2 linked regions of the Bythopirellula goksoeyrii genome follow. The main gene of each other region encodes a partner of the protein of the gene in region 2 in a complex. Links are inferred from orthologs where the notes say so. Each region holds a gene or a part of one and is shown on either strand. Other genes may lie near its edges.

The links.
Region 1: the proteins of carA (region 2) and carB are in contact, whole or in part, in a solved structure (PDB 1KEE), measured with the Escherichia coli proteins. The link is inferred for Bythopirellula goksoeyrii from one-to-one orthologs.

What each region holds. Positions count from the first base shown.
Region 1 is NZ_CP042913.1:1,070,608-1,086,947, forward strand. Bases 71-3,984 are described here. They hold carB (carbamoyl-phosphate synthase large subunit), read right to left. Parts: upstream 3,670-3,984; coding sequence 271-3,669; downstream 71-270. Other genes in these bases: Pr1d_RS04275 (antitoxin family protein), read right to left, coding at 71-142; Pr1d_RS04285 (serine/threonine-protein kinase), read right to left, coding at 3,926-3,984. Outside these bases: more of Pr1d_RS04275, read right to left, coding at 1-70; more of Pr1d_RS04285, read right to left, coding at 3,985-5,272; Pr1d_RS04290 (beta strand repeat-containing protein), read left to right, coding at 5,998-9,423; Pr1d_RS04295 (antibiotic biosynthesis monooxygenase family protein), read left to right, coding at 9,589-9,873; Pr1d_RS04300 (response regulator), read left to right, coding at 10,214-10,990; Pr1d_RS04305 (ATP-binding response regulator), read left to right, coding at 11,090-12,682; Pr1d_RS04310 (hypothetical protein), read left to right, coding at 12,803-13,675; Pr1d_RS04315 (hypothetical protein), read left to right, coding at 13,798-14,826; Pr1d_RS04320 (CBS domain-containing protein), read left to right, coding at 15,073-16,050. UniProt on the Escherichia coli protein: Large subunit of the glutamine-dependent carbamoyl phosphate synthetase (CPSase).
Region 2 is NZ_CP042913.1:1,618,547-1,633,781, forward strand. Bases 5,355-8,163 are described here. They hold carA (glutamine-hydrolyzing carbamoyl-phosphate synthase small subunit), read right to left. Parts: upstream 7,426-8,163; coding sequence 6,283-7,425; downstream 5,355-6,282. Other genes in these bases: Pr1d_RS06495 (hypothetical protein), read left to right, coding at 5,355-5,675; Pr1d_RS06500 (hypothetical protein), read left to right, coding at 5,859-6,224; Pr1d_RS06510 (DUF1598 domain-containing protein), read right to left, coding at 7,746-8,163. Also shown: Pr1d_RS06465 (lactate racemase domain-containing protein), read left to right, coding at 1-854; CAF17-like 4Fe-4S cluster assembly/insertion protein YgfZ, read left to right, coding at 847-1,827; Pr1d_RS06475 (hypothetical protein), read right to left, coding at 1,842-2,330; Pr1d_RS06480 (zinc metalloprotease), read right to left, coding at 2,463-3,596; Pr1d_RS06485 (NUDIX hydrolase), read left to right, coding at 3,808-4,332; Pr1d_RS06490 (hypothetical protein), read right to left, coding at 4,338-4,703; more of Pr1d_RS06495, read left to right, coding at 5,022-5,354; more of Pr1d_RS06510, read right to left, coding at 8,164-9,089; Pr1d_RS06515 (sigma 54-interacting transcriptional regulator), read left to right, coding at 9,511-11,544; Pr1d_RS06520 (carbohydrate kinase family protein), read left to right, coding at 11,688-12,593; Pr1d_RS06525 (hydroxypyruvate isomerase family protein), read right to left, coding at 14,181-15,095; amaB (L-piperidine-6-carboxylate dehydrogenase), read right to left, coding at 15,234-15,235. UniProt on the Escherichia coli protein: Small subunit of the glutamine-dependent carbamoyl phosphate synthetase (CPSase).

The sequences.
Region 1 (16,340 bases), 550 kb from region 2 along the record:
GTGGAACCTGTTCTTTATCCTGAGAAGTTGCTGCTGCTGGAGAGATTTCGATATGCAATTCCACCTCGCTCCCTTCAGGTAGCGCTACTGGGCTAAGCGGTAGAAATACACCTTGTTGGTAGGTGGCATGAATTGATTGCATTTGAAAAGTCCTCATGGCAGATCGAATGGTTTGACACTATTATACGCTAAAGAGGGGGACTCTTGCCAGCGACTAAGAAAGCACCGGGTGATACGATGCAACACGGCCGGACTCTGTGTTAACAATCCTTACCGACTCACCGTCGCGAAGCGATCTTGGAGGGCTTCGACTTGCATCTCTTCCTCGCGCAGTGCTTCGAGGGCGGCGATGGCGGCGGTGGCTGCTTCGATGGTTGTGAGGCAGGGGACACCGGCCTGGACGGCGGCAGCGCGGATTTTTCCTTCGTCCGTGCGAGCCCCTTTGCCCCTCGGAGTGTTCATCACCAAGGCCACGTCGTCGTTGGCAAGATAATCAAGAAGGTTGGGATGCCCTTCGCGAATTTTCTTCACTGGTTGTGAAGGGATGCCGGCTTCGCCGAGTACTTTCGCAGTTCCTTCTGTTGACAGAAGTGAGTAACCCATCTCATGCAACCGGCGGGCGAGGTCGATTGCTTGGGGTTTGCCACGATCGGCAACACTCACGAACACGTTGCCCTCGCTGGGGAGCACCGTGCCGGCGGCGAGTTGGCTCTTGGCAAAAGCCATGCTGAAGCGCGGGCTGATGCCCATCACCTCGCCAGTTGAACGCATCTCAGGGCCGAGCACAATATCCACACCAGCAAACTTGATGAAGGGCAACACGCTTTCCTTCACGGAGACATGGCTTGGAATGGGGTCCTCGGTGATTCCTTGCTCAGCCAGTGACACGCCAGCCATCACTTTGGCTGCGATTTTGGCCACAGGCAGGCCTGTAGCTTTAGCAACAAACGGCACCGTGCGGCTGGCACGGGGGTTGACTTCGATGACGTAAAGGACGGGGCGCGAGTTTAGAGTTTCGAGTTTCGAGCCAGAATCTCGTGTCTCGCAACTCGCGTCTCGCAACTCGTCGCTCTCCTCCCACCTCACCGCAAACTGCACGTTCATCAGACCGACGACTTTTAACTCGCGTGCCAGGGCGGCTGTCGCGTCGCGGATTTCTCTTACCACCGGACCCGGCAGACTGTAGGGAGGGATTGCACAGGCCGAGTCGCCGGAGTGGATGCCTGCTTCTTCGATGTGTTCCATGATGCCGGGGACGATGACGTCTCGACCATCGCAGATCGCGTCGACATCCACCTCGGTCGCACCTTCCAGGAAGCGATCCAATAAGACGGGCTGGCCCTGGGCAACGACGAATGCTGCGGCAGTAAATTGTTCGAGTTGTTGTTGGTCGTAGCAGATTTCCATCGCTCGACCGCCGAGTACGAAACTCGGTCGCACCAAGAGCGGATAGCCGATCTTGGCTGCCACGCGACGTGCCTGGTCCATTGTGCGGGCAATGCCGTTGGCGGGCTGCTTGAGATCGAGTCGCTCCAACAACTGCTGGAACTTCTCGCGATCCTCGGCTGCTTCAATTTGTCCAACGCTCGTGCCAATGATCGGCACTCCGGCCGACTTGAGTGCGCGGGCCAGATTCAATGGCGTCTGACCGCCAAACTGCACGATGACGCCATCGGGCTGGACTCGATCGCAGATATTGAGCACATCCTCGACCGTGAGCGGCTCGAAAAACAAAAGGTCGCTCGTGTCGTAGTCGGTACTCACCGTCTCGGGATTCGAGTTAACCATAACAGATTCGATTCCCAGCTCACGCATAGCAAAGCTGGCGTGACAACAACAGTAGTCGAACTCGATTCCCTGACCAATGCGATTCGGTCCGCCGCCGAGGATCATGACCGTCAAAGGGCGAGAGTCGGGAGTCGACAGCGGCGAGCCAGGGAGTGGATCGAGTATTCGAGCTCTCGACTCACGACTCTCAGCTCGCGACTCTTTCGTAGGTATCTCGTCTTCCAATTCATATGTTGAGTAATAGTAAGGCGTGTAGGCTTCGAATTCAGCGGCACAAGTGTCGACTGACTTGAACGTGGCAACAATGCCTAGTTCGAGGCGGCGTTGGCGGACTTCGATCTGGGTGCTGCCGAGCATGATCGCCAACTGCCTATCAGAGAAACCTTGTCGCTTGGCGGTTCGTAGCAACTCAGGTGAGAGTTTGTCCCATCCACCGACGCTCCGGATTCTCTCCTCGGTCTCGACGATCTCCGCGAGGTTGTCGAGAAACCAAGGATCGATATTCGTCAGTTCATGGATTCTCGCAGGAGTCATTCCACTCTTGAGGGCGTAGCGGAGATACCACACCCGCTGCGGGCCGGGGCGGGCGAGTTTTTCTTTGATCTCTTCTTCGCTTGGTTGTTGGTCCGTTCCCCACAGGTCGCTGCCATCACAGCCGAATCCGAAGCTACCAACTTCCAATCCCCGCAACGCCTTTTGAAACGATTCCTTAAACGTGCTGCCGATTGCCATCGTTTCGCCGACACTTTTCATTTGAGTGGTGAGCGTGTCATCCGCGTCGGGGAATTTTTCGAAGGCAAACCGTGGAATTTTCGTCACGACATAATCGATCGTCGGCTCAAAACAGGCGGTCGTCTTGCGGGTAATGTCGTTGGGAAGCTCGTGCAGCCGGTAGCCCACAGCTAACTTCGCAGCGATCTTGGCGATCGGGAATCCGGTCGCCTTTGAGGCCAGAGCACTGGAGCGACTCACGCGCGGATTCATCTCAATGACGATCATCCGCCCCGTTTCTGGGTGCGTAGCAAACTGAATGTTCGATCCGCCCGTCTCGACACCAATCTCGCGAATGACGGCCAGACTGGCATCTCGCATCCGCTGGTATTCTTTGTCTGAGAGAGTCTGCGCCGGTGCGACGGTAATCGAGTCCCCCGTATGGACTCCCATCGGATCGAAGTTTTCGATGGCACAGATGATGACGACATTGTCATCGACATCGCGCATCACTTCCATCTCATATTCTTTCCAACCGATAATCGATTCCTCGAGCAGCACCTCGTTGGTAGGCGATTGATCGAGACCACGGCGGACCAGTTCATCGAACTCCTGCCGGTTGTAAGCAATGGCCGAGCCACTTCCTCCCATCGTAAAACTAGGCCGCACGACTGCCGGCAGGCCAATCTCTTTCAACCACTCGCGGGCTTCATCGATGCTGTGGATCGTCTTGCCGAGACACACTTCCAGGCCGATCTTGTCCATTGCCTTTTTGAATCGCTCACGACTCTCAGCCTTATCAATCACGTCAGCATTGGCGCCGATCATTTCAACGCCATACTTCTCCAGTACGCCATGCGATTCAAGCGCCATCGCCACGTTGAGCCCTGTCTGTCCGCCAAGTGTTGGCAGCAACGCATCGGGCCTCTCAGCCTCAATCACCTTGGCAACCATCTCCCAAGTAAGCGGCTCGATGTAGGTACGGTCGGCCGTAGACGGATCGGTCATGATCGTTGCGGGATTCGAGTTAACGAGGATCACCTCGTACCCTTCCTCGCGGAGAGCCTTGCAGGCTTGGGTACCTGAATAGTCAAACTCGCAGGCCTGGCCGATGACAATCGGTCCCGAGCCAATGATCAGTATGCGGTGAATGTCGTCTCGTCGTGGCATAGTACTTGTAGATTCGTTTTCCGTGGCGAGCCGGATGCGTCAGCTTCCGGCATCGGTGAGCGGGGTCGTCTTGATTTGGGTCAAGCACAGCGATCAATAAAAACACGTGTAAAATCGCTCTATCGTAGCCCGAAGCGGGGGGGAGGTTCAAGTGCCGGATGAATATCGCCAATCAGAGGAGGGAACGCCAACAGGTACGCTTATTAAATGCACCTATGCTAGAATACAGCTATTGCCGAAGAATCATTATTTGCTCTTACTTTCCTCGTCGGCGAATCCATCTCAGGCTTGCTTCCCAAAAGGTCGGCGTATGCGCTGCGACAGGTTCGTCGGCTAGCCAACGTTGGATGTCTTCGGCGAGTGAAGCGGCGGAAGGGTAGCGGTCTTCGCGATTGGGAGCGATGGCCTTGAGGCAGATTGATTCCAAAGGCGGGGGGAGCCAAGGTGAGTGTTCGCGAGGTGTGACACACGCCTGCTGCTTGATCTTCTGGATCACGCCGCTCAGGGAGTTCTCCTCATGAGGCAATCTGTTTGTGAGCACATGGTAGAGTGTTACTCCCAGGCTGTAGATATCGGCTTGGGGACTGAGATCACCCGTCTTGCCAGCAGCCTGTTCGGGGCTCATGTAGGCTGGGGTGCCGATTGTGGAACCCTTGACGGTGGGAGCAAGGCCTTCGTTTGTTGAGGCAATTTCCTGGTAAACGATTTGGTGCTGATCGGTACCACTGAGCACCTTGGCCAGCCCCCAATCAACCACAAGAGTCTCGCCATATTTGCCAAGCATGATATTGGCCGGCTTGAGATCTCGATGCAGAATTCCTCGGCTGTGGGCGTAGTCAATGGTGTGGCAAACGTCGACAATGCGGCCTACGAGCTTCCGGAGTTCCAATATCCGATCCCCGCGGTCTGCATTCTGAACAGAAAACTTGTCATGGAAACGCCGAACCACTTCTTGCAGACTTTCTCCCTCGATGAATCGCATCGCATAGTAGGGTCTACCTGAGGCGTCAAATCCCAATGCGTAGACAGGTACGACACCTGGATGCTCCAGCCGTCCCGTGACCTGGGCCTCCAAAAGAAATCTCGCACGGGCAGCGACGTCATCTGCAACGTGGGTCTTGATCTGCTTCAAGGCGACCATGCGGCCAAGCTGTTGATCTTGGGCGATGGAGACTTCGCCCAGACCCCCTTCGGCATACTTGCTGACAATACTAAACCGTTCGTCGTTCTTGCCGCCTACGATTGGAGCGGGGAGTGCGGAAGTACGGTCAAGTGTGCTATCGCTGTCGGAGGGTTCCGTGCTGTCTGCTTCTAAATCCTCCAGGGGATTGAGCAAAGAGCCACTAAGTGGTGCTGGGAGCGTTTTCCACATTGAGGCAGTCTCCAGCCCACTGGCGGCAAGCCGCTCGGCGACCTTTTCAGACAACTCATCTAGCTGGGCTTCCGCAAGCACGCCTCGCTCACGCAGAAGTGGAACGAGTGAAGTCGTCGGCGTGTCAAGCCACTCCTCGAGTACAGCTAGGAGTGATTCGACACCGACCACTTTGTTCTCCAATGCCGTCAGGCAAACAACCAGATCTTGTTCTCGGTCGGATTTGGCCATGGCAAAAAAGACTGGATTCTATTGATAACGTAAGTCACGCTCATTGCGTTATTCAAGATAGCCTTTTTCCTCATGTAATGGCAGACGTCTAGGTGACAAGTCAAATTTCTTTTTCTATGTAACATCTCTTGGGGATCTCAACTTAGACCGTTAGTAAGATCGTTTCTGGATCACATAACAAACATCACAGTTAACCGCCAATTTTCCCCTAATGTCGCAGCCACACCTCCCCTGGAGTTGCGGCTGCGAAGAAAGCAAGCGGTGATGTCTACCGTTTTGTTGCCGATCTGTATTACGCCACTGCGAGACTTCGATCTGGTTTTCGCGTCCGATGTGATCATCTGTAAAGTCGTCCTCGATGAGTAACTAGGTCGCAAAAATGTTCAAGTCACCGCATGCAGTCGGCGAGATGCCGAGAGGCATGCTGAGAGATTAATTATGCAGTTGGCAATTCGACGCGCCGCAACCATCGATGCGTCTATTGCAACAAACGTGGCAAGCAGTTTAGTTTGAAGCTCGTGCCCAAAGAGTAGACATTTGACACCAATCTGCAAAGTCAGGACGATATTTCGTCATTTTGTTGCCCCCGGGATCAATTCGGATTAGACTGACGAGAGATCGGGGATGGGATCACACTCCACTTTTCTCGTGCTTCGCTCGTCGTGACGCAAGATTCCATGGTCCTCCTTCGTTCCAATCGAAGTTATTGTGGGGAGACGAGTATCATGTCACTTTCTTTCCGAACAAGTATAGTTGCAGCGGTCTTGGTAAATTTTTGCTTTGCGACGGCGACTTGGGGGCGTAGTTGGCAGGACAACGGCGATCATATCAACTGGGGTAGTGCGCTCAATTGGTCGCCGATCAACATTCCGCAAGCAGGCGACGATATATTTATTGGCGACCTAGCAGCGGCGGTAGGCGATTCGACGGTAATCGATCAGAACTTCTCGATAGGTAGCCTCGCGCTCACAAGTGGTGCCGATGCTGATACCGCGGGCAACGTACTTGATGTCGATGGAAACATTACCATCAGCGGTGCGGGCACCACATTCATAGCCACTCAGCATGCGGGCGGACCCGCCTTTACGACCGTCATGGCCGAGGACGTCACCATCAGCGCTAGTGGAGCCTTTAGTTTACAAGGTGGACGCGTGGTGTTGGGCGATTTGCTCGGTGCTCCGGCGAACGTTGCCAAGTTGACAATCAATGCCAACAGTTTTCTCTCTGGCTACGGCGTGCTCCGATTTGACGAAAACCTCGGCGGTGTCCCCACCGTCACCCTATTTAACGACGGCGTACTGCAATCACGCCGGCCGGTTGGAGCCAACAATACTGATCGATTTACGCTCACAATCGAAGCCAGCGACACCAACGCGCGACACGACATTGACGGCATCTTCGACATCGGCGTAGTAAGCATCGACGAACAAACGACGCTCGACCTGCAAGTCGAAACGAATATGTTTCATGGCACGATGAACTTCGAGGCGGGATCCATACTCGAATTGAGCGACCCGCTTCTGACCGACGGCGCGACGTTTAACATCGACGCGGGGTTCGGCGCCGCGGGCGTACCGCGTACGGCCATCGTGCGAGGCAATCGAATTAGCTTCGACCCCTTAAATGGTGGAGACAGTGGCTCGCAATTTAACGTAAACTCGGGCACCATCATTCTCGAGGAAAAATTCGACATTCACCCCAACTCGGAGGTTAACTTGGCCGCCAACACCTCGCTGGTGTTCCAGAGAATCCAGCCGTTTACCACAGCCTCGAATATCGACGGCCAACTAAATTTTAACGGCACAGGAACCGAGCTCGTCGTCGATAAAAACCATGTGCTGAATATCGAGTTACCCAGCTTTGATTGGGACGGCCCTGAAGACTCAACCACCACGATCAATTCGTCGACGTTGAGAATCAACAGCAACGACATCGAAACGGGCCCCGGAAACTCGTTCGATGGCACAATCAACTTCAATGCTGGATCTTTTGAGCCAAACATAACGGGAGGTTGGTCATTCAGCGGCGTCCTCAATACCGACTCGACTGCGGGAACGTCGTCAATTAGTTCGACTGAATTAATGACGATCGACGGCGGCTCAATCAATGTCGATGGTGGCCTGACAGTTTTGGCCCTGCCGACAAACTTCACTGCCAGCGCTGCTTCGAGTACCGCCATATCATCCGGATCTACTTTGCGATTCGAAGGGAACGCTATTTTACAAGGCGGCAGCACACACACGGGGGCCGGCACTTTGCAACTAAGCAAAGCTACGCTGTTTGTTAACGGCAATCAGATAATCAATATGCCGAGTGGAACCGTCAATTTAGACGAGTTCGTGAGCGGAGCGGAGTCCATCCAACTCACCGGCGACCTGACAATCAACGCCAACTCGCTAGGCCCGAATAATGCCTTCGGCGACAATCTTAATGCGTCAATCGATGCCATCAGCATCAACAATTCGACGAGTACGCTCGCGGTCAACCTCACCAATCCTGCTCACGAGTGGACGCTTGCACCGAATGGACGGATTGTGATTACTGGCGGTGCGACACCGACCGTCTCGCTCGCCGGCTCCGACCTGAATATCCAGGGCGAGATTACTGTGACCGATAGCACACTGTTTACGGCCCGCGTCGATTTGGAAGCCGGCGGGCTGATACGCGTCAATACCGTCGGCAAAGAACTTCGCTTCTCCGGCGGCAACGCGGCCACACCCAACACCATTGCCGGCGGCACGATTCAAGGGTCCGGAGAGATCACCGCTAACGGCGCCGCGGTATTAGTGGGCCACGGCACGATCGACACCAACGTGCGGTTCCTCGCCGGGTCCGATCTGCTGGCTGACAACGGCACGCTGATCGTCAACGGCACCCTCCTCGACGCCGACATCCTTGGGACTGCCGACCTCGATGGCACGCTGCAACTCGGCATGACGCTCAATACCGCGAATGTCAGCGCGCTGCAACTAAACGGCGGTTTCGTCACAGGTCAGTCGATCACCAACAACGGAGTGACCGAGGGCTTCGGCGCGATCTCAACGGTTGGATTCACCAACAATGGAACGCTCCGGGCGACCGGCGACACGGCAGGCGGCCTCACCATCGACACCACGGGCGCTCCCGATCTGGATGGCACGGGGATAACCGGCGTACTGGAAGCGGTGAACGGCAACATGCGGATTGTCAAAAGCCCCACCGACGCCTTCGGTGGCGACGCCACGGTTGGTGTTTTTCGATTCCTCTTCTTCGACAACGACTGGACTCTAGGGACCAATGGCACGCTGAACCTAAACGGCGGTTTGTCGAACCTCGTGCCTGCCAGACTGTCTGTCGGCGGAGTCTCGAATCTCAATGGCACCATTAACGTGAGCAACTTCGGCCGCATCTCTGGCGACGCCAACCTCGGCAGCACCTTAACCGTAGTCCTCCCGACCGGCAATGACGTGTTGGTGATGGACGAGGGCGCCTCCACGATCGCAACGGGCACCACCTTCACCGGCTTCGGCAGCGTGGTCAACTCTACCACCGGCGACATGACCCTCGCCGACGGGTTCGACTCCGCCGCGCTCATCTTGCAGAACGACGGCGACTTGCATCTGGGCTCATCGCTGGGGCAGATTGAGCTCGCCCAATTTGAGCAGACTGCCACCGGCACACTGTTCGTCGAACTGGCCAACACCGGCACACAAAACTTTGATTCGCTCTCCGCTGATTTCAACGCCACGCTCGCAGGCACGCTCGACGTGACGCTCACCGGCGGCTTCATGCCCAACCTCGGCGAAAAGTTCACGATTGTCACCGGCGACACCGCCCGCTTCGGCACGTTCAACACCGAGAATCTGCCCACGCTTGGCGGCGGCAACATGTTCGCAGTCAACTACAAGGCCAACTCGGTGGAGCTGGAGGTAATCGCATCCTCACTCACCGCCGACTTCGATAATGACGGTGACGTCGACGGCCGCGATTTCCTGGTCTGGCAACGAGGCGGCACTGCTCCCCCGCTTGACCCTGCAGCTTTGGCTCTATGGCAAGCAAGCTACGGCACACCTTTGATGGCTTTGAGCGCCAACGTCCCCGAGCCGTCTACATCGGTCATGTTGCTGATGGAAATCGCTACAATGCTCTTGCGCCACAAACAGTATGCGTAAGTTGGCGAGCCGGGAAAGTCAGTAACCGATGTCTGGTAAGGGGCAGAGCGTATTCGCGCCGCATTGCGGCTAACAAGAGACGACGCGGCCTGGGTTGCGGGGGTGAGAGCCGTAATCTAAGATTCAGACTTGTACCACCGCCACATCTTCTGGAGCCTATGTAAGATGATCACTGTTGGGATGAACTATCACGTTATCGAGGGGAAGCAGGCGGACTTCGAGGAGAAATTTGCAGGGGTCCTCGAAGCCTTGAATGCGGCTGAAGGACATACGAATTCCACATTGTGGAAAGATGTCAGCGACCAGGCGTCCTACTTGATCACCAGCGAGTGGTCCGATGAACAAGCGTTCCAAACGTTTATTCAGAGCCCGGAATTTCGGGCCGTTACTAATTGGGGGAAAGAGCAAATCCTCTCGGGGCGACCGCAGCATAAGATCTATAAGAGCTGAGGGTCACGTTCCGCACTGAGTTCCCCAATCTCGTCTGTCACTAGTGCTAGCACCAACTTCGCCGTCAACGACGTGACCAATCTTATCCCAAGATAAATTCTGAGCTATTCCAGCTTCAACAATCTCGGTAAAATTGCACTTCTCACTGCCGGGCATCTAGGAACGGATCTCCTTTACTGCAGTTCAAGACGAACCGCTGCCGGGCATAGTGAGTGGGAGAGTCGCCGGGAGCAGGGTGCCACCGACGACGCTCGTACCGCATTGAGAACGAAAGTGGGCGCATGCCATCGAGTTCCTTGAGAACCGTGCTTGCTGCGCACAAGATAAGGAGATCCGCACTATGCTTGTTTTGTCTCGAGGACCCCAAGATAAAATTGTTTTCCCCAACCTCGGCATTACGGTCGAGATCCTGCGTGTTGACGGCCATCGAGTGCGCGTGGGGGTGGATGCCCCCAAAGACATTCGTATCCTACGACATGAGTTGACCGAAACACTCAACGGCGAGTTGCAGAGTGAAGCCGAACGAGAGGCTGAATCGAAACGGACCCACGATCTTCGCAATCGACTCAACGGCGCCCAGCTTTCCCTGAGCTTGATGGAAAAGCAACTCGATCGAGGAATGCATGATGAGGCTTTGGCCTCACTACATTCGGCGATTCACGAGATTGACCAGCTAGATGGCAGTGCGAAAACAGAAGTTTCCGATGATTCTGTTGGAGAACCGGCGAACCCTATTCCTCGTGCCCTGCTAGTGGAAGACGATTCCAATGAATGTGAGTTGCTGGCCGGCTATCTGCGAATGAGCGGCTATGAAGTCGAGACTGCTCAAGACGGCTTGCAAGCAATGGTGCAACTAGCGCGCCGGGATCGTCCCGACGTAGTGCTACTCGACATGCACATGCCGCGCATGGACGGACCGAAGACGGTCAAATCGATTCGCTTGAATCCGGACTATAGCGGTGTGAAGGTGTTCGCCGTGACAGGCTCGCAGCCCGAAGAAATGAATGTGGAAATCGGACCGCGTGGTGTAGATCGCTGGTTCCAAAAGCCCATTCGCCCTCAAGAGTTGGTCGATTCCTTAAATGATGAGCTTCTTGGTGCGGCGAAGGTCCATTGACCTCGCTTCGCTAAGAACTTCGAATCGTTTAAGGTTGGTCGGTGTGCCTCGGCCAATCTTCGTTTGAATCGTGCATTGCAACGTCTGGGGGGCAGAATTATGGAAAATCAGTGTCGTGCGTGTCTGACAAGATACGGCTTTGCCGTACTAGCGACCGTGGTGGCAACTTGGGCGCGCATGTCGATGCATGGCTGGCTGGATGATCATATGCCTTTTGGCATCTATTTTCTTTCGGCAATGTTGACAGTCTGGGTAGCTGGAGTTGGTCCAGCAATACTATCTCTATTCTCCGGCATCGCGGCGGGGGTGTATTGGGTCATTGAACCTCGCTATAGCTGGACGGTCACCGAACCCGCAGACCAATTTTCACTGGCAATTTATGCAGTCGTTGGAACAGCGGCAATCGCAATTTACTGGCGCGCGGACTCCAGGCAGGTCGCAGTCAATCTTCAATCGGCAGCCAATGCGGAACTTACCGAACAACTCCGAGCAGCAGACCGCAAGAAAGATAACTGGCTGGCACTGCTTGCTCACGAGCTGCGAAATCCGTTGGCTCCGATTCGCTCGGGTATCGACCTGCTCGATCGAGAAACGTTGAAGTCCGAACAAGTCCGCGAAATTCGCAAGACGATGCGCCGGCAAACCGAACAGCTTTTGCGTATTGTGGAAGATTTGCTCGATGTCTCTCGCTACACCCGAGGGCAACTGCGACTGGAATGCGAGACAGTCGATCTTCGCGAGATCGTCAAGGAAGCGATAGAAATGGTCGCACCTATGATTGCAGAAAACAATCATGACTTGAAAGAAGTGAAATACTGCCAACCCTTGGTCGTCAATGGCGATCCAACAAGACTGATTCAAGTCGTTTCGAACTTGCTATGCAACGCGGCAAAATATACACCCCGCGGTGGGCGGATCCAAGTCTTGCTGGATGGTGACTCTGATTCGGCGCGAGTTTGTGTCATCGACAACGGGATCGGGATCACCAAAGAATTGCAAAGTAGTGTGTTTGATCTCTTTGCTCAAGCGGACTCACCTCGCAATCGTGATCGGCAAGGACTGGGTATAGGCTTGGCATTAGTGAAATCACTCATGGATATGCATAGTGGCCAGGTTGCCTTGCACAGCGACGGGCCCGGGAAGGGGAGTCACTTTACCATCACGCTGCCGAGACAGGATTCGGCGATGCTGGTAAAAGTCGAACCTCCCGAGTCAACTCCAGAAGTAGCAGATTCGGCATCTATCGAAGGTGCAACGGTGTTGCTCATCGACGACAATCAAGAGGCAGTACATACCCTCGAAGCTCTGCTCTCGCTAGATGGTTGCCGGACTTACGCCGCGTTCGATGGGCCGTCAGGACTTGAGGCGATGACGGTCGTGCAACCTGATTTTGTTTTGCTTGACATTGGCATGCCGGGAATGGATGGATATGAAGTTGTCCGCAGGATCCGCAAGGAAGCCGCGTTGCCGAGGCCCATCGTAATTGCCATCTCGGGTTGGGGTAGTGAAGAAGATCGTCAACGAGCTTTGAGGGCGGGATTTGATGACCATCTTGCCAAACCAGTCGACTATGGCGAACTCGTCGACTTGCTTCTTGCGAAGGCAAGTAAATGTGATGCGATGGAAAGCATCGCCGAAGGCCGCAAACCTCAAGATTTGCTCCGTGACAAAGGCTTCCAGCCTGTGAAATGAGTGGCAGAGGCAATCAGTCGAGTGATTTGGCAGACTCCAAGTTGCCCCACGGCAACTCATTCGGGAAATGATGGCTGCCCCACGAAAACTTCTATGTCATGGTAAGGATGTGGTCTCCAGATGAGAAACGGTTCTTCGTATTGCGCCCTGTTTTTAGTAACGCTTCTGGTTCTCTGCACAGGGAAACTGAGTTCAATCTGCTGTGCCGATTCTATAGTTCTTGAGTCGGCAGAAATGGGAAGTGCTGGCCAAGTGGGTGGTACGGCGATCCAAGCTAGTGAGTATGTCGGCTGGCGGTTGACGACGAGTGCTCCCTTGACTGTTGAGCAAGTGGGGGGACATATGTATGCGATCCCCGATCAGACTGGAGAAGTGTTTGCCGCGCTGGTAAGGTTGGCATCGCTCAGTTCCATGCCTGAAGGTTCACCTTTCACGGAATCGGAACTCATAGCCAAAGCTACATTCCGTCCAAACTTTCCTAGCGACGATTTTCTTACACCATTGTCTGCAACTCTCATTCCTGGAAGCTATGCGTTGGTCTTCGGGACAGGTTTGTTTGATGCCACGGGGGGAGCGGGATTGATCAACGGAGTTGACCAAGCTTACATTCCGCCGACGAGCAAATCATCTTATATCTCTTGGAGAGTTCCTTCCTCGGGCTCTTCTGCGGACTGGCATCCAATTCAAGCTGAGAACATGCGATTCGTGATCGTGGGACAAGAGGCAAGTTTCACTGCTGATTTCGAAAACGACGGCGACGTGGACAGTAATGATCTCACGATCTGGCAGGGTGCCTATGGGACAAATTCTTCTGGTGATGCCAATGGGGATGGGGACAGCGATGGCCGTGATTTTCTTGCCTGGCAACGGCAGTTCACGGGCAGTGGAGGAACCGCATTCTCGCAGACCACGATTGTGCCGGAGCCCGGGTCCTTCGTACTGTTGCTTGGACTCGCAATGGCAATCGCCGTAAGATGTTGCAACAATTGGTAGCTTTCCAGCTTGGGATGAGCTATAATTCACGTTTGCTGCGCGGCCAATGCCCCTCGAAGCCCGCGATTTTTTGGCGGGCGAGAAGCTAATCACTCGGGCGCAACTTGGAACAGGGATTTAAGATGAGATACGCTTGTCGGGGAATTGACAGACTCACATTGGTGTGCTTCACCATCCTGGCTGCTTTCTGCTCTGCACTCCACGCAGAAGAGCCGAACGACATTTTTGAGGACGCCACCATCCTCTCGCCGGGTGTGCTTTCGGTATCGGATGATTTATTCCCATCACTGTACCCGGATACGATCCTCGGCGCTCGCGATATGTTCGGTGGCATCTCCGAGTACAACGACGACTTCGAGCCTGACTGTGAAGCTCCGGGCAATGGACAATCGTCGGCTCTGTGCGGAATTTCCACCAACAGCGGCGAGATCAGTTTTGCGGTGACCGGCTATCCCGACGAGAGTTTTGTCGGTGGCCATGGCGAGTTTGGTGAGTATGAGGTGTTCGTTGACGCATACGACTTTTTTGGCGACCTCGTGGATTCGTTCAGTGAAATTCGCACCTTGCAGCCTGGGCAGGTAGATTTCTTCTCTTTCGATAATTTCGAGTGGATTGGTGGCACCTACGACGCCTATATCGACAACTCCCTGGGAGGAGATCCCGGCGACGTCGACTTTTTCACGTTCACAGGCCTTTCACCAGGGGCCACATTCACTGCAGAAACGGTCGATCCCAATGTCATTGAAATTGATACCTATCTCGGTTGGTTCGACTCCGCGGGGGTTCTCATCGCAAGTGACGACGACGGTGCTGGAGGAGTTTTGTCGTTGATTCAGGGCGTTGTACCAAGCGATGGGAAGCTTACTTTTGCCGTTACGGGGTATAACGATAACGACTTTGTCGGGGGCCATTCGGAAGATGCTCAATACGAACTTATCCTGACCTTGGGCGCAGCCGGAGACTTCGATGGCGATGGCGATGTCGATGGGAACGATTTTCTCGTTTGGCAACGCAATCCCAGCATGGGCAATCTGGCTGATTGGCAAACCAATTATGGCATAGGGGCACAAGTTGCGGCGATCTCCGTGCCCGAGCCGCAGGGGTTCCTGCCGTTACTTCTTGGCTGTTTCTTGATTTTCTGGTGGCGGTAACGGGTGGTATTTCAGAGTCTGAGAGCCACTCGTCGCAATACTATCGGAATTGAGCCATGTTGCCTCAGTGCTGCAAAGCTGAGATAATGGAATCTGTTTCGTGATCGGCGAGTGGCCTTTCACACACTCCTCCTTCTGATGTTTCTTCCGCTGCACATTAGTCGATTCAGTTACGTAAGTTGGTGAAACCCGGATGTGGGCTGGTGTTGAATTCTCACCAGCCTCATGTCGCACAAGGAGTTTTCGATGAAGCATCCAGAACTCGCTCATGACATCATGGTGAGCCGGCTAATAACGCTGCGTCCCGAGATGCATGTATTCAAAGGGGTAGCACACTTACTGAAAAATAATATCACCGGCGCACCGGTCGTTGCACCTCAAGGGAATTATCTCGGGGTGTTTTCTGAGAAGTGCTGTATGAGTGTGCTGACACTCACAGCTCAACTGGCGTGTGAAGATGAGAAGAATCTAGCCCACAGACTGCATGCCAAAGATGTTATGGTGAGTCGATTGCTGACTCTGTCTCCAGAGATGGATGTCTTCGATGCGATTGGATTGTTATTGAAAAACCACATCTCCGGGGCACCGGTCGTGGATCGCGATCAAAATTTTCTCGGCGTCTTCTCGGAAAAAACGAGTATGCGGGTACTGATATCATCAGCTTATGACCAGTTGCCAACGACTCGCGTAGAGGCATTTATGAACGAGGAATCTCAACGAGTGATCGATGAGGATTTGGATTTGATTTCCATCGCACAGATTTTTCTAGACACGCCCTATCGTCGCCTAGAAGTCCTGCGGGATGGTCGCCTGCTCGGACAGATTAGTCGGCGAGATGTCTTAAAAGCCCAACATCATTTGTCTAAGTTTGTCAGCAACCCGGACGATAATCTCACAAACAACAATTGGATGATTCATAGAAGTGATGGGGATTCGGAGGCCAGCGACGAAGAGGTACCGACCCCCGAAGTCGGTTCTTTTATGGACCAAAAGGCGCGCACCATCGACGAAGAGACGGATTTCCTAGAGATCGCGAGAATCTTTCTAGATACTCCTTATCGACGACTACCCGTCTTACGAGATCAGGAGTTAGTTGGTCAGATAAGTCGGCGTGATGTACTCAATGCAGCCCACGACCTGATGGCTGTACCACCGCCGAAACAGGAGACAACGCTGCTTTACTTGAGTTCGATTGTTGAACGAAACGATGCTCCGATTGATTGAGCTACTTTTGAAGAAATATCTCTGAGTTCATCGCTAGCCTCTTCGCGAGTTGTACCAAAGCATTGCACAAAAGCATTACTCGTTTGTGGGACAGTGTTTATGTCGAAACATCAGGTTGGTTAGAGTAATACTACCAATCCCCTTCTCCACCCAGAATAAGGGTTGTCCGAGCCACGATCCATGATAGGCTTTACGGCGCCTGCTCTGCGATTTTCGCTCGATGCAATCTGAATTGCTAGAGTTGGATCGCCAATTCGAATTGCTTGCAAGTTTTCTTGGGCAACCGTCAA
Region 2 (15,235 bases):
TTTCGATTGTCGTTCACTCTTCCGACGACATAGAACAACTTGCCATGCTTGGCGTGACTGAAGCAGGGGAACCTTTGCGGCTCAATCGAATTCTGTGCGATGCGGATCTGGTGATTTCCATTAGACCTGCTCAAGGCAAGTCCTCGCACCCGATGCCAATGGAACCGATTTTCCCAACTTTTGCGGATCAGGAATCTATCAACCGATTTCAGACGCCTCGCCATTGCGAGACGCCGAGTCAGCGGGCGAGGCTGGCTCAGGAATCAGACAGGTGCAATGCATTGCTTGGGTTGAGTTTGTCCATGGACGTGGTACCTGGCCCTGAGGGTTCGGTCGCCGCTTGTATGTGCGGTACTCCCCGTGCCGTGGCAAAGCGATCAGCACAACAGTATCGAGATATTTGGGGATATACTCCGTCGGAAAGTGCTGATCTGGTTGTCGCATCACTTGGTAGTGACCCATCGCAACAGACCTGGCACGCGTTGAGTCGAGCGTTGTCGGTGGCCGAAGAGCTGGTCTCTGCAAACGGCGCGATCGCGATCTGTTCTGCAATTGCCACGCCTCCGGGTCCAGCGCTAAAGCGTCTCAAGGACACTGCTGACCTTTCCGATTTAGAGAACAAACTAAAGAACGCTCACCATGCAGACAGTATTCTGGCACGTCAGCTATGCCGAATCTTACAGCAGCACACGGTCTATTTGGCCAGTTCTCTTAAGCCTACCACGGTTGAATGCCTAGGAATGGCACCCATTACAAACGAGGAAGAACTTGGGCGGTTGATTGCATCGCAGAATAATTGCCTCCTCTTGGACCATGCCCATTTTCTGCAACCGAAGGTTTCAGAAGATGCCTGATCAGTCGACACCTTGGGAGGAAGTCTATCGCGATCTTTCGCAACAATGTGGAGTTGTTGCGCTCACGGATTGGTCGCAGATAGACATTACTGGTAGTGACCGCGCGACATTCTTGCACAACATGTGTACCAACGAGATTCGTAAGTTGTCCGCTGGTCAATGCTGCGAAGCATTTTGCACGGATGTGAAAGGTAAGATCCAAGCCCAGGTGTTCGTATTCATCGAACAGGACCGAATATCACTTCTCACCGTTCCAGGACAGGCCGAACGGATCATAGCTCAACTGGGGCGTTATGTTATTCGCGAAGACGTTGAACTAGCCGATAGTACTGCCAAGTACGCTTGGTGGATCGTCGTGGGCCCCCAGGCTCACGCAACTCTCAAGCAAAACACTGAGAACGAAAACGACATCCCAACACAAAACTACAATCACGCCACTTGTACACTGGCTGGACAGCAAGGTCTGGTGGCACGACTCCCGATACTTTGGCCGGGGGCATTATTGGTCCGAACTGCTGCTACAGATTCGCCCTTAAATGGCCTCGATGTGCCAACAATCGATACCGATTCGCCCGTATGGTCCTCTCTTCGAGTCGAATCCCAGTTGCCGCTCTTTGGCATCGACTTCGATGATTCGAATCTACCGCAAGAAGTGAATCGCGATGCTCAGTCGATTAGCTTTACCAAGGGTTGTTATCTCGGACAGGAGACGGTTGCGCGCATCGATGCTTTGGGGCATGTGAACAAGAAAGTGGTGCTAGTTTCTATCCAGGGAACCTCTGTACCTAAAGTTGGAGCGAAATTGCTAAGCGGCGATTCCGAAGTTGGGACGATTACGACTCCTTGCTGGTCTCCTCAAGCGTCTCGCCCTGCAGCTTTGGCAATGGTAAAACGTGGAGCCAATGAAATCGGTAGCGAGATGGAAAGTCCGGCAGGCAGCGCAGTTATTGTGGAGTCGTTGCAGAATCAGTAAAACTTAAAGCGTGTTCAACTCACATTCGGCAATTCGGCTATGGTAAATCCTGAGTGTGACTCTAGCCAACTGCTCAGGCGCTCAAGCCCATCCCCGTCCGCCGGCACCTGTCCCATGAGTGTAAATTGTTGCCGAGCCATGGCGTTCTTCAGATTGCACAATAATGCCAGCATGCGCTTGCCAAGTTGCTCCTGCTTCTCGGTAGTAAGCTCCTCGCTGGCCATGGTGACTCTTGATTCGGTTCGTTGGGGACTCCAGGACACCAGCCGACCCTGACTTGCCTTGAGGATGTGCCCAGCGGCGAAGGCCCGCCGTAGGTGTCCGGCACTATTGAAGTGAAACACCGGGTCGGAATCGAAATAGAGGCTCAGCGCCTCGCCATTGCGAAAACCTGCAAAGACTTCGACGGTGCGTTCTTCAATTTCAACTTGAAGCATAACACGAGGAACTAGGGCAGTTGCGTCTCGGAGCAGGTCTTCGCGGTCTTCTGTGTGGCGAGCCATAATTAGGAAATGAACAATGTGCAATACCCAATGACCAATACATTGGTGCTACTTACCTGTATTGGTCATTGGGTATTGGAAATTGGGCATTCAAGTTTGAGTGCGACATGACTCGGAAAACCGTCTGAACCTCTACAGCGGAGTATCGCCGGCCGTTCCACGGCGTCGCTGATAGCGGCGACTTGCTCGCTTAAGAAAGGCGCGTTCTTCTTCCGAGAGGTTCTCGAAACTGGTTCCATGTAACCGAGCCAGAATTGCATCGACACGAGCATCCTCATTGGCTTCACGTTCCCGCCGTTTGCGATCCAATGCTTCCTGTTGTTTGTCCTGGATATGCTCAACGAGAACTGCTGCGTGATCTTCTTCGACCCAATCCCCCGCTATCCAAATCTCATCGTCCGAATCTAGTTCGTCGATTGCCAGTCCGACATCGTAGTTCTTCGACGGCATATTTCCACGGGCCGCGTACAGCAGGAAAACGGAAGCCAAAGCAAGCGGAAACCAAGCGGGAACCAGGGCGTCTGGATTGGCCTGGCCAACCAGCACGGCACTTGAGATAGCCAAGAGGATGGCCGCTCCCAAAGCGACATGCGAAGTTGCATAAGCTGCGGTGTTGCGACCTACGACAGGCCACAACACGCCTCGCAGGATCTCGGCACCCGCACAAGGATCAACCGGGAGGAGATCGACCAGGAATAGACAGCAATTGATCCACACGATCATTTGCCCTACCAGCTTCATCGAGAAAAGCCTCGTGCCAGGTCCAGGATAAGCGAGTTCGGGATTGAGGGGACTGAAGAGTAGTTCCAAAACGCTACGATCCCCCGCGAAGGCCAATCCACAGCCAGCAACCACAATGAGCAAAAGTGCAACCAAGGGGCCAACCAACCCAGTAAGCAGATGGGCTGGAGGATCAGCGGGGAGGTGGATCCTCGATAATCCGCCAATGGGGCCTAAAACTAACGATGTCGCATGACCTCCGACACGTCTGGCCGCTAGCAATCGAACGAGTTCATGAAGGGCGACGCTCACAAGCAGAACTAGTAGCGCCAGACAAACCAACCGCGTGTTCGCTCCCCCGAAGGTATGGGGAATGAGATATCCTTCGGTCGTAATGACGCTCTCAGCTTCGGCATGAATTCTGTTGAAATCTTTGGTCAGCAGCAGAGCACTCAAGGCCAAGATAGGGAAGAGGATGTGTACACGCACATCGATCCCACGCCAACGTCCCACGCACAGACTCAGCCGTTCATTCGAAGGGTTCATGTTGGTACTCGCCGTGGCTCAATAATCTGGCCCATTGATGAGGTCGACGGAGGAAGCGGTAATGCCATGCTGGCTGATGGGCAGCCTGAATAGACAACACACCTTCCAATTAAGTATCCTACCAACGGTTGCAATTGTCGGCAAACCAGAGTTTTCTGGAGCGGGAAAAAGTCCTTGAAATGGTACTGCGAATCCCTGGAAAAAACCACAAATGTCCGAGAAATCCAAGCTCTTGCTCAAGACAAGCCGTTTCCGTGTGGTGGAGCACACTTTGCAAGCTGGGGATGGACAAAGTGTCGTTCATCGCCAGGTGATTGAGCATCCCGGGTCGGTAGCCATTATTCCCCTCTTGGAAGGAAATCGGGTCTGCCTGATCCGGAACTATCGCATCGCGGTGAAGAAAACCTTGATCGAACTTCCAGCCGGCACGATCGAACCCCCCGATTCCCCTTCAGAGACGGCTATTCGAGAACTAAAAGAGGAAACCGGTTTCGAGGCCCAAAGCTGGCAAGAACTACCGAGTTTCTATCTCTCACCGGGCATTCTCCGTGAACGCATGCACTTGTTCGTCGCTGAAAATTTGACGGTCGGTTCCACCGCACGCGAAGCTGGAGAGGACATTGAGAACTTGATCGTCCCCTGGGAGGACGCGGTGGCCATGGCAATGCGGGGCGAAATCGAGGACGCGAAGACGCTTGTTGGTATCCTATCGTGGGATCGAGTGCGAGGAAGTTAAGTCCTCTACTGCAATCCACGCACCAGCAGGGTCAAAATGGGGGCGATCGCCAGACAGGCTCCGAAGACGACCAGCCCTGTCGGTGGGAGAGTGCTCCGCAGTTTGTAGACCGCTGGCAAGAGCAGCAGCGACAACACGCCGATAAAGGCCCCAGCAAAAAGCATTAATTCACGCAAGGCCAAGAGTCCTTTTGCTTCAGGCGAATCGGCCAACCAAAAGTGAATTGCCACGATCGCCAAATCGCAGAAGAACAGCGTGGTGATCGTTACGGTCCAAGCCACCGTGATTGCCTCGCTCCCCCGCGATTCGGCGGGAGTCCGGTATTGAAGCTTCTTTTGCTTCTTGGATGGCTTGTTCTTCTTGGCAGTCATAAGACTCGTTGCGAGAATTGCACGGTGATGCAAAAAAACAGCAAAGTGAGAGCTTAGACCATTTAACTTTGTGCCCCATCGTCTGGCTAGGACCTGGAATTCAAAATTTCAGATTATTTGATTTGCCTGTCGAGTAGATTCGAGCTATTTTTTCTTCAGCGGAGGCTTATGACGACCTCTCGCGCACCTTTTCCCATGCGGCTTCCACCCATCCTGCCGCATTGGCTGGTTCAACAGCCCCATATTCAGGCCATTGCCGAACAAATCAACGACATCAAATCGCAGCTCATGAGCTGCGCGAACGATCGGAACCATATCATGTCAACATCAACTCTTGATTCCATGCAATCTTTGCACGAAGCTTTGGAGCCTCTAGGCGTAGTACGGACCGAGAACGACGACTTGGGGACCTGGATACACGACTCGTTTGCAGCCCTAGAGAAACTGCACGAGGAACTCACGCAGTGGCAGAGCGAATTGGCACGAAAGGAAACGCAACTCGACCTGCGTTCGGATGCACTGGAAAAGTGCCCTCAGGGTAGCAGTGAGGATCAGCAGCACCAACTGACGGAGCTCCAGGAAGAGCTAGCCGCGGCCAAAGAAGACGCGAAAGTCCTGGAAGAAGAAAAGGCTCAGCAACTGATTCAATACGAGAAACTGGTGAGCAAATACGAGCAAATCAAGTCGGAGCTGCACGCGGCTCAGGAACAAGTCAGCCAGCTCGTGTCCACAATCGAGAGCCAACGCCACAGTGCCGAAAAGGCACGTGAAATCTGGCAAAAAGAATTTGAGCGACTGCACGTAGCACTCGATAAGCACCATGCAAAACTCCTGGTCCATCTAGAGAAATCAACAACTCTGGAAGAGGGGACGGAAACGGGCGAACCTGATCCGACGAAAACGGTTCCTTCAGTTGCAGAGAGCCCGGCTCCTCGGCAACGGAACCAATCGCGGCGCAGAGCTAAGAAATAGCAGCGCATCTGCACTAAGTGCGAATAGTCCAAACGGTCTCGAATCGGTTTGATCATTCGAACCCTAGGAGTGAGGGAAGAGACTCTCGCAGAGCCACACAGAGGAAACGACAACCTCTTTCTCTGTGACTCCGCGTCTCTGCGAGAGTTTGTCTTGAACGTTTTCACAAAGAGCTAACCGTCCATGAAATACCATCCCCACGCTGCACATAATAGCCAGCCTTCAGATGTTGGAGGTGGTACGTCACCCACTTTAGAATGCCCATCCCATCGGCTCCATCCTGATTCTGAGCAGGTGCGGCACCTACTTGAGCAACTCGACGATGTTGTCTTCCAAGCGATCCGCGGAGATGCTGCGTCGCTAGCGAAGGCCCACCAGTTGTGGCCCCAGGTGGTCGAGATGATCGGCTGGGAACTTGTGGAAGAATCGCGCGAACAGTATTTGCGCTACGCTACCGATCTCATGAGAGAATGTGAAGCGGATCGCGTGCGCAATCCCGAGCATGCCATTGCGGCGATTGAAGTGATCGAATTGCTGACGGGGCAATAGAAGTTGAGGATTGAGTGTGGAGAGTTGAGGACAAGAATCGGGCTCGGGACCCTCAACACTAAACACTCAACTCTAGACCCTTCCCCATCGAGTCCAAAAACTGCTGAAACAGATAGTGGCTGTCGTGGGGACCAGCGGATGCTTCGGGGTGGTATTGCACGCTGAATGCGGCTAGATCCCGATGCCGGACACCCTCGATCGAGCCATCGTTCAGGCTGCGGTGGGTGACTTCCAGAACTTCCGGCAGTGAATCTTCGTCAACGGCAAAGCCGTGGTTCTGTGAAGTAATTTCAACAGTTCCGTCCTTGAGGTTTTGCACTGGCTGGTTCGCGCCCCGATGGCCGAATTTCATCTTGAAGGTCTTTGCCCCGCAGGCCAGGGAGAGCAACTGGTGCCCCAGGCAGATGCCGAAAATTGGCTGCTTTCCTAGTAACTCACGGATTGTGCCAATTGCATATTCCAGCGGCTCCGGATCGCCGGGGCCATTGGAGAGGAACACCCCGTCGGGATTTTGAGCTATCACATCCGCAGCCGTCGAAGTCCCTGGCATAACCGTCACCCGGCAACCCTGGTCAACCAGATGCCGAGGAATATTCCACTTCATGCCATAGTCCAGAGCAACAACGTGGGGTGATTCCGCATTCCCCATTCCGCATTCCGCATTCAAATGCGTCCAGTTGCTGACGGTGGAATCCCATGTGGCGGACTCGCTTGGCATGACCTCTTGGACCAAATCGCGGCCGACCAGGCCGGGGCTCGCCTTGGCCTTGGCCACCAAACTGGCGTCGTCCAGATCCGTAGTGGAGAGCACGCCCCGCATGGCTCCCTGGGAGCGAATACGACGGACGAGGGCTCGCGTGTCGATCGATTCGATGGCTACGACCCCCCACTTTTTGAGAAACTCTGAAAGTGAGGCCTCTGAGCGAAAATTGCTTTGGATGCGGCTATGCTCCCGCACGACGAAGCCTGCCAAGTGGGGACGGCTGCTTTCGAAGTCGGCTTCGTTTACGCCGTAGTTGCCGATTTGGGGGTAGGTCATCGTGACAATCTGCCCCCGATAGCTCGGATCAGTGAGAATCTCCTGATAGCCGGTCATCGAGGTATTGAAACAGACCTCGCCATCGACTTCGCCCTCGGCGCCGATCGAACTGCCGGCGTAGACGGTTCCATCTTCGAGTGCCAATTTTGCCGGTTGTGCCATTTGAATCGTTGCTACTTTACCTGCCGGGGAGTGGGAAGGGATTTGGCGGTCAAGCCAGGTCAGCTCTTACGACGATAGCCCAAATTAGGCTGTGGGTCTCCGGGTGTTGAACACGCAAGTGAGACAACCGGTCAGCCTAAACTTCGAGGGTTCTTGCCCCGGCGAGCAGGGACCCTCTTTTTATGCGCTGAGGAGATTTTAGCGAATCTCGGCCCGAAACTGTAGGGGCTAGAAAATTAACGCGAAACCGCAAGCGCCCTAGCCGGACTAACACCTTGGTCCGGGAAAAAAACAGTATTCAGAGGCTAAGCCTCTAACAGCTATTGCCAAGTCCAGTTGCCACTGGGTGCGGCCAACTTCGCACGGACATCACCCACGGCAGCGACTTCTTCGATCTCGTCAGCGACTGTCCAGGGGATGAGTTGCACGCCACCGGAAGCACTCACGACGAAATCGTTGCGGCGGCGTACGAAGTTCGCTTGGGAATTGACCTGACGAGGGGCATAGTACTCGCTCAGAGCCAGGGCGTGAGTTAGCTCGGGCAAAGTGAGGCCTGCCTTGTCGAGCAAGCCCTGCTTGTCGATCAGGGCGGCCACGACGGCCAAGTCCATCGCGTTGCGCAAGGATCCGAACGAGGAATCGTGGTCGGCCAGTTCGTTGAAACGCTCGGTGAATTTATTGGCCCAAGCAGTAGCAGCGGCACCCGCTTTGGAGCTGCTTTGGCGAATGCCTGCGGCATTGAAATGATCTTCTTCGGTGAGGCATTGCACGCCCTGGCCGCGAAGTTCCCAGGCCAGGCCGGCAGCATCCTTGGCCAAGGGTTCGTACTTGGGAGCGAGCCACCAACGAGGCGTGGCACTGGTGCTGCCGCGACTCGAGGCGAGCATTTCCATGAAGCTTGGCATGTCTCCGACGGGGGACGCATCAAAACCCATGGCGAGCCGTTTCATGCGGAAGTCGGCGGCGACCATGGTGCGAGCGAAATGGCTGGATTGTGGTACACCGGTGACAGTGACGACTTGTGGGCCCAGGGCCTCTTCCATCGTGGTCATCGTTTGCTCGGGATCGCCCATCGACTGGATGCGGCGCATCACACCGCGGAGTCGCTGCATCCCGGCGGGGGTGGGATCAATCGAGCAGGAGATCGCTTCGAGTTGTTCGACATCGCGGGTGCGCAATGCGACGACCAAGTCTTCTAGCAGCAACACGGGGCGGCCGGTCGTGGCACCCACCACATTGCCCAATCTATCGACACGCCATCCTTCGGCCGGGCCCGCGATGACGACATCGTTTTGTTCGGGATAGACAAACACATACTTCACCCGTTGTAGTCCTGCTAGGTAGCGGACCGACTCGGGAAGCTCCGAGCCTTCGGCCAAGTGCTTGGCGACTTCGGCTTCAAGTTGCTTGAGCGACACGGCGCGCACGTCGGTGAAGGCCTGCAAATCCTCGGGCACTTCAGCGAGCGCTGACTCACGCATCTTGGCCAAGGCGGCTTCGTCTTCAACCGTGGGCGCCTGGACGACACCCTCGGCATCGACGGCGATACCACCGATCGCTTGTTGCACAAACTGTGCAGATAGTTCCGCCGTGGCCAGCGACCAGGCAAGACCTAATGCCAGAACAAAAACGGGACAACGATAGCGGGTTGAAAATCGGTTCATCTCTTGTGCTTCTCCTCAGGACCAAATCAGAAGTGATTCGGCGGAACGCTAACGACACAATCTCGCCCGGTGTGGGCAAGAGAAGGGTTGTTGGGTATTGGTTGCCTCTCCCTTTAGACTAGTCGGTAAAGAGACGATATTCAACATTTTTCGCCCCATTTCTCTTCTCAGCCAGGGCAAAGCAGCCGTTTTGTATCTTCTAAACGCCTTCACTGGGCGGAGATCAAGTGCCGCAGCCAGATTTCCGCCGGTTTTGGCAGCATTGGCAAGAGGACATTTACGCTTCCGATCATGCGGCCTGTAACGTCTCCACGATTGCCAGTCGGACAATTGGACACAAGAGAAGGCTACGCCAAGTGCAGCAATTGGTTACAATAGGACTATCTTGCGAGAGTGAAACTGCTGACCCCTGCCAAACTGCATGAATGCTTATCTGATAATCCGCGAGGGCTCGAAATGGGCGGATGTCATACGCCTGGTTCCTGGCGAATCGGCAACCATTGGACGGGCCCCGACCAACACGGTCTCGATTAAAGACGAGCGATGTAGTCGTAACCATGCTGAGGTCTTTTTCACACAGGGCAAGTGGATGCTCCGCGATCTGGAAAGCCGCAATGGCACCCTGGTTAGCGGCGTGAAAGTCTCGCAGGATCACGAACTCCAGCCGGGCGACATTATCCAGATTGGCAACTCTCAGTTGGCTTTTGTGCATGAGCTGACCGAAGCGTTTCCCGAGTCGGGGAGCTTTCTGAAATCGTCTAAACCTATGGGCGAGCCTGATGCGATCACCGGCGATTTGGGTGAAGACACCGAGAGTGTGTTCGAATCTTTCGAACCAACGATGATTACGCATCGCAAAGATCAGAGTCGCTTTCTCGATGAGAGCGACCTGGACGAAAGCGATGAAGCGTTTCCCAAGGTCGGCCGCGCTGCTGCCAAACTCTGCCGCCTCGCTTTCGATTTGGCCAAGTCGACCGACATCGTCTCACTGGCCAATGCGACACTGGCCGGCTTGTTCGAAGGAACCGGCGTGGATGCCGGCGCGATTCTGCTTCGCTCGCAAGATAACACCGGCAAACGACAAGCGGAGGAGTTGGACGTGATCGCATCACGGAGCGACAGCGAACATTCGTATCACCGAGTTTCGTCGTTTCTGACTGCGACCGTGTTGCGTGATGGGCAGGCGGTCATGGCACGCAACGTGATGGACGACAGCGATCTGGGCAACCGCGACAGCAAAGGGGAAATCCTGGCTACCAGTGTCATTTGCGCTCCCATCCGCATGGCGGGGAGCATCTTTGGTCTGATTCATCTCTACACCACCGGTGCTGACCGCACGACCGATCCCGAGGATCTAGAGTTTACGCTGGCCGTGGCGGACACCGTCGGCGTGGCCCTGGAGAACATGAACAAGCGGCAAGAGCTGGCCGAGAACCTCAACCAGATGCGAAGCGAAAACGTGCAGCTTCGCGAGCAGCTGGGTGTGCAAAGCGAGATCGTCGGCTCCAGTGAAGTAATGATGGAGGTGACCCAGCAGATTGCTAGGGCTGCCCCAAGTCGCGCGACAGTCTTGATTCGCGGGGAGAGTGGCGTCGGCAAGGAACTGGTCGCCCGGGCCGTGCATTTCTCCAGCCCGCGGGCGAAGAAACCGTTTGTGTGTCTCAACTGTGCCGCACTGAGCGAGTCGCTACTGGAGAGCGAACTCTTCGGCCACGAAAAGGGTTCCTTCACGGGTGCTACCGAGCGGAAGATCGGCAAGTTCGAGCAGGCCGACAAAGGGACCCTGATGCTTGACGAGATCGGCGAGATGGGCCAGTCACTGCAGGCGAAATTCTTGCGCGTGCTCGAGGGGCATCCCTATGAGCGCGTGGGTGGAACGCAACAGATCAAAGTCGATGTGCGGGTAATAGCCGCGACGAACCGCGACTTGGAAAAGGATGTCGCAGAAGGCAAATTCCGCCGCGATTTGTATTTCCGCCTGCACGTGTTGGAAATCATCGTTCCTGGTCTACGCAAACGGCCCGGTGACATTCCCGATCTGGCAGAGTTTTTCCTGCGCCGCTTTAGCGAAGAGACGGGTCGCAAGCTCAAAGGATTTACCCCCCGCGCGATGGAAGAACTCTTGAGGTATCGCTGGCCAGGCAATGTGCGTGAGCTCAAGAACGTCATCGAACGGGCCGTCGTGCTGGCGCGCGGCGAGTATGTGGACCACACGGACTTGGTGCTCTCTGCATTGAAAACCGCTGGCGACACGGAGATAGGAGTCGAGCTGGCCAACCCGAAGGACTATGAGCCGATGTCCCTGGCCGATATCGAGCGAATTCACATCCTGCAAACGCTCAATTCCACCGGTTGGAATAAGAGTCGATCAGCCGGTATTCTGGGAGTCGAGCGTTCAACATTGGACAGGAAGATTCGCCGCTACGGCCTAGTTGAGGAAAAACCTCGGGCATAGTAAAACCCTTAGCCGGAGGCACACCTGCCTCCGGGATAGCGCAACACTGAAATTCTCGGACCTCGTGGCGGTCCGGCTAGGAGCCTCCACTGGACAAATCATTCGACGCTATCGTCTGTGGCTCCTGTGTGGTGGATGTGTTGGTGCGTCCGGTGCCATTGGACGTGCCCATCGGCGGGGGACAATTGGTCCGCACCGAACCTCTGCTGATTACCACCGGAGGAATTGTCTCCAATTCGGGGACGACTCTGGCGAGACTTGGCATGCGCACCGCCGCATTCACCTACGTCGGCAAAGACGAGTGGGCTGAAGTCATTCACTCTCGGTATGCCGCGGAGGGAATTGATACTTCGCAACTCATGACGCATGAGACCGAGCCAACGAGCACCACCGCTGTGCTGATCGATCCCCAAGGGGAACGCAGTTTTTTGCATGCCGTTGGGGCACCCAAGCAACTCAACAAGCAGGCCTTCCTCTCGAAGCTCGAATTCTTCGCTAAGAGTCGGGCGATGCTGCTGGGATACTACTCGCTGTTGCCGAACTTGCAGGATGATCTGGCGGAAGTGCTAAAGGCAATTCAAGCAGCAGGATGCCTGACAGCGCTCGATGCCGCCGGAGACGGCGGCACCATGGAGCCACTCGCCGAGTGTTTGCAGTATCTCGATGTGTATGTGCCGAGCCACAAGGAAGCGAAGCATCAAACCGGCGAGAGCGATCCGGAAAAAATTCTCACCACCTATCGCACCGCAGGTGCAAAAGGACTCCTAGGGGTCAAGCTCGGCGAGCAAGGTGCCCTGCTAAGCCCAACCGACGGTGAGTACGTCGAAGTTCCATCCATACCCCCCCCGGGACCCGTGATCGACACTACGGGTGCAGGGGATAGTTTTCTCGGCGGATTACTCACAGGCCTACTGCGAGGCATGAGCCCAACAGAAGCCGGCCGACTTGCCGCCGCATGCGGGGCTTGTTGCGTGACGGGGCTTGGAGCAACAAGCGCGATTCGCGATTTCGAAGCAACAGCTAAATTGGCAGACGCAAGGCAAATCTAACTTCTTCTAGCCGCGAATCAACGATTCGCAGGGTTGCGCACCTCGGAGAGGGATATCTAGAGACATACCAGGGGACAAGAAGCTGGGGGGAATTGAGCGAATACCTTATCCTCTTTGTTGGAGTTCAGCCTTTAGCCTGGACATGGTGTTGTAAAGAATTCTCGAAAAGCAACCTAAGCGACGGCTCATCATCAACTTCGAGATTTTGTAGGACGGCCACTCCTGGCCGTCGCTCACCGCGATAGATAAAGGCAGACGGGCAGGAGTGCCCATCCTACGATGTCATGAACTCGAAATGCCGAAGTTTTTTTGAGTCGTCCCTAAAGTTTGAACTCCAACACCCGCTCAAAAGCCAAGTAGTCCTCAGGGTTTTCAAATATCGACAGAAGTGCAACGGCTCGATTCAGCACGTGAAACTCATTTCAGTAGAACATCGACGAGGACGGCGTGGCATGGGGCGATTCTATCACCTTATGCGTCGCCTGATGAGAGCCGCGTCCCCTCTTCGTTACTAAAAGTTCAATTAACCGGGACAGGTCTAATATTGTCGTTTTGGGATGACTTTACTTGACAATCCTCGACAACGGATAAACCAATTCGCGGGGAATCGCTCCGCCCTGTTCGTTCTTCAATCTAGACTAACCCGGGGCGATCTTTATTCAAGCAGATCTTCCCAGATTCTCTGAAGTCATCCCACCAGTGGCACCCTCCGCCTGACAACTAGCCCCTCATTTTGCTCCCAACTCTGTCCAGTCGCTAACGTTCGCGGTTGGCCAATAGTCGCTGCGCGGCTGTTCTTTGAGTGGCACAAAAACAGTTGTGTAATTTCTCCTCGGCATCCTGATAATGGTACGTGCGATAAGTAATAAGAACGCACTATCGCCCGCAAGGGCCTTGCGGGTTTGCTCGCGCCAGGTCCGCGCGCTGCTTGAATTTGGCGACTTTGACGAGCAAGTAGCGACCAGTGTGGTGAGGTTGTGTTTACATAACCCCGTCACGGAAAAGCCAACGCAATTCGCATAAGTCATGATAGGCCAACGAGTTGAAGCCCACCGGACCGACGCAACGAGAGGGGGTTTTGTTTTGTAGAAAAAGTTTTCGACAAAATGTGCGGGGACAAAACCCCTGCTTCGGTGCGCAGGATCGAAAAAGAATCATGAGCTTTACACCGTCGCGAAACCAGGAATGCCCAATGCCCAACTAACCACTAACCCCACCAAACCAAGCTCTTTGACAATTTGTAATTGTGCGCGACGCTTCCCGACGTCTGGGAAAGTGAACTCGCTTCATTTTGCGCGCCCAAGACTCGGCAAGGTACTGTTTGCAAGTGCTTTGCTGAGCTACGGGCGAGCGAATCGCCTCGAATTTTGCACGCCCGATTGGGGCCCCCTGGAATTTGGTGCAATAGAGGCACCTTCCGGGACAGGATTCACCGAGTTTTGCCCTGTCGATGGTTCAAAGCGGACTTCAGCTTTGCACTAAACTGCCCACCTTGCCGGGCAAATCAAACTGTGTCTCTGTTGCTCTAGCCATTGCGATCCGTGAAGTTCTGGAGACACTGAAGCTAGTGTGCGTGGTCCACGATGGTTAAAAATCATCTGCCTTGACATACGAGTCAATCACTGCCTGCTCACCCTTGGCTCCATCCTTCGAGTTGCCGTGTTCCATGCCGACGACTCCTGTAAATCCTTTGTCATGGATATGACGGAAGACGTTGCGGTAGTTGATCTCGCCGGTGCCGGGTTCTTTGCGACCCGGGTTGTCACCGACTTGGAAATAGGCGATCTCGTCCCACGCCTTGTCAATGTTGGGGATGAGATTCCCTTCGGAAATCTGCTGATGATAGATGTCGAAGAGAATCTTGCAGGAGGGGCTGTTGACTGCTTTGCAGATCAAATATGCCTGGGGTGTGGTCACTAGGAATTGTCCAGCGTGGTTGGCCCACCAGTTGAGGGGTTCCAGCACCATCACCAGTTTGTGTGGTTCGAGAATGGCGGAAGCTTGTCTCAGGCTCTCGATCACGTTGGCCGTTTGGTAGTCCATCTGCAGCTTATTGTCGACATGTCCCGGAACCACGGTCATCCATTTGGCATTGACTCGTTTGGCGATATCCACCGAGTCGCGAATACTCTTGAGGAAATTGTCACGGCTTTCCTGTTTACCACTTGCGAGGTCGGGCTTGCCCCAGGAGACATTGTTGGCGACGAACACTCCCATTGTCATGCCCAGGTCAGCCATGGTCTGGCCGATCTTTTCTTGCATCTCGACTGGCCGACCTGGCATGCCGTTGTCTTCCCAGGCGGTGAAGCCCTGGTCCGCGGCAAACTTGAGTTGGTCAATCGGGTCGTCTCCTCCCAACGCCTTGAACATGCCAAAGTGGGGGGCGTACTTGAGTTGGAATTGGTGCTTGGCTGAGAAGGTTTGAGCAAACGTAGTCGCGGTGCCCGTAGCAAGGCTCGCACCAAAGACGCCCGTAGTTGCCAGGAATTCACGACGAAGCATGAAGGATATCTCCAGAAAGAGTCGTTTAAGAGTTGAGACGGTATTGTAGCGGAAGGAATTGAAATGAGAACACTGGCGAATCGCTGATTCCCTGCCGGCAGGTTTGTCGGCGGCTAGGGCTCGATGGGATGATTCCAACT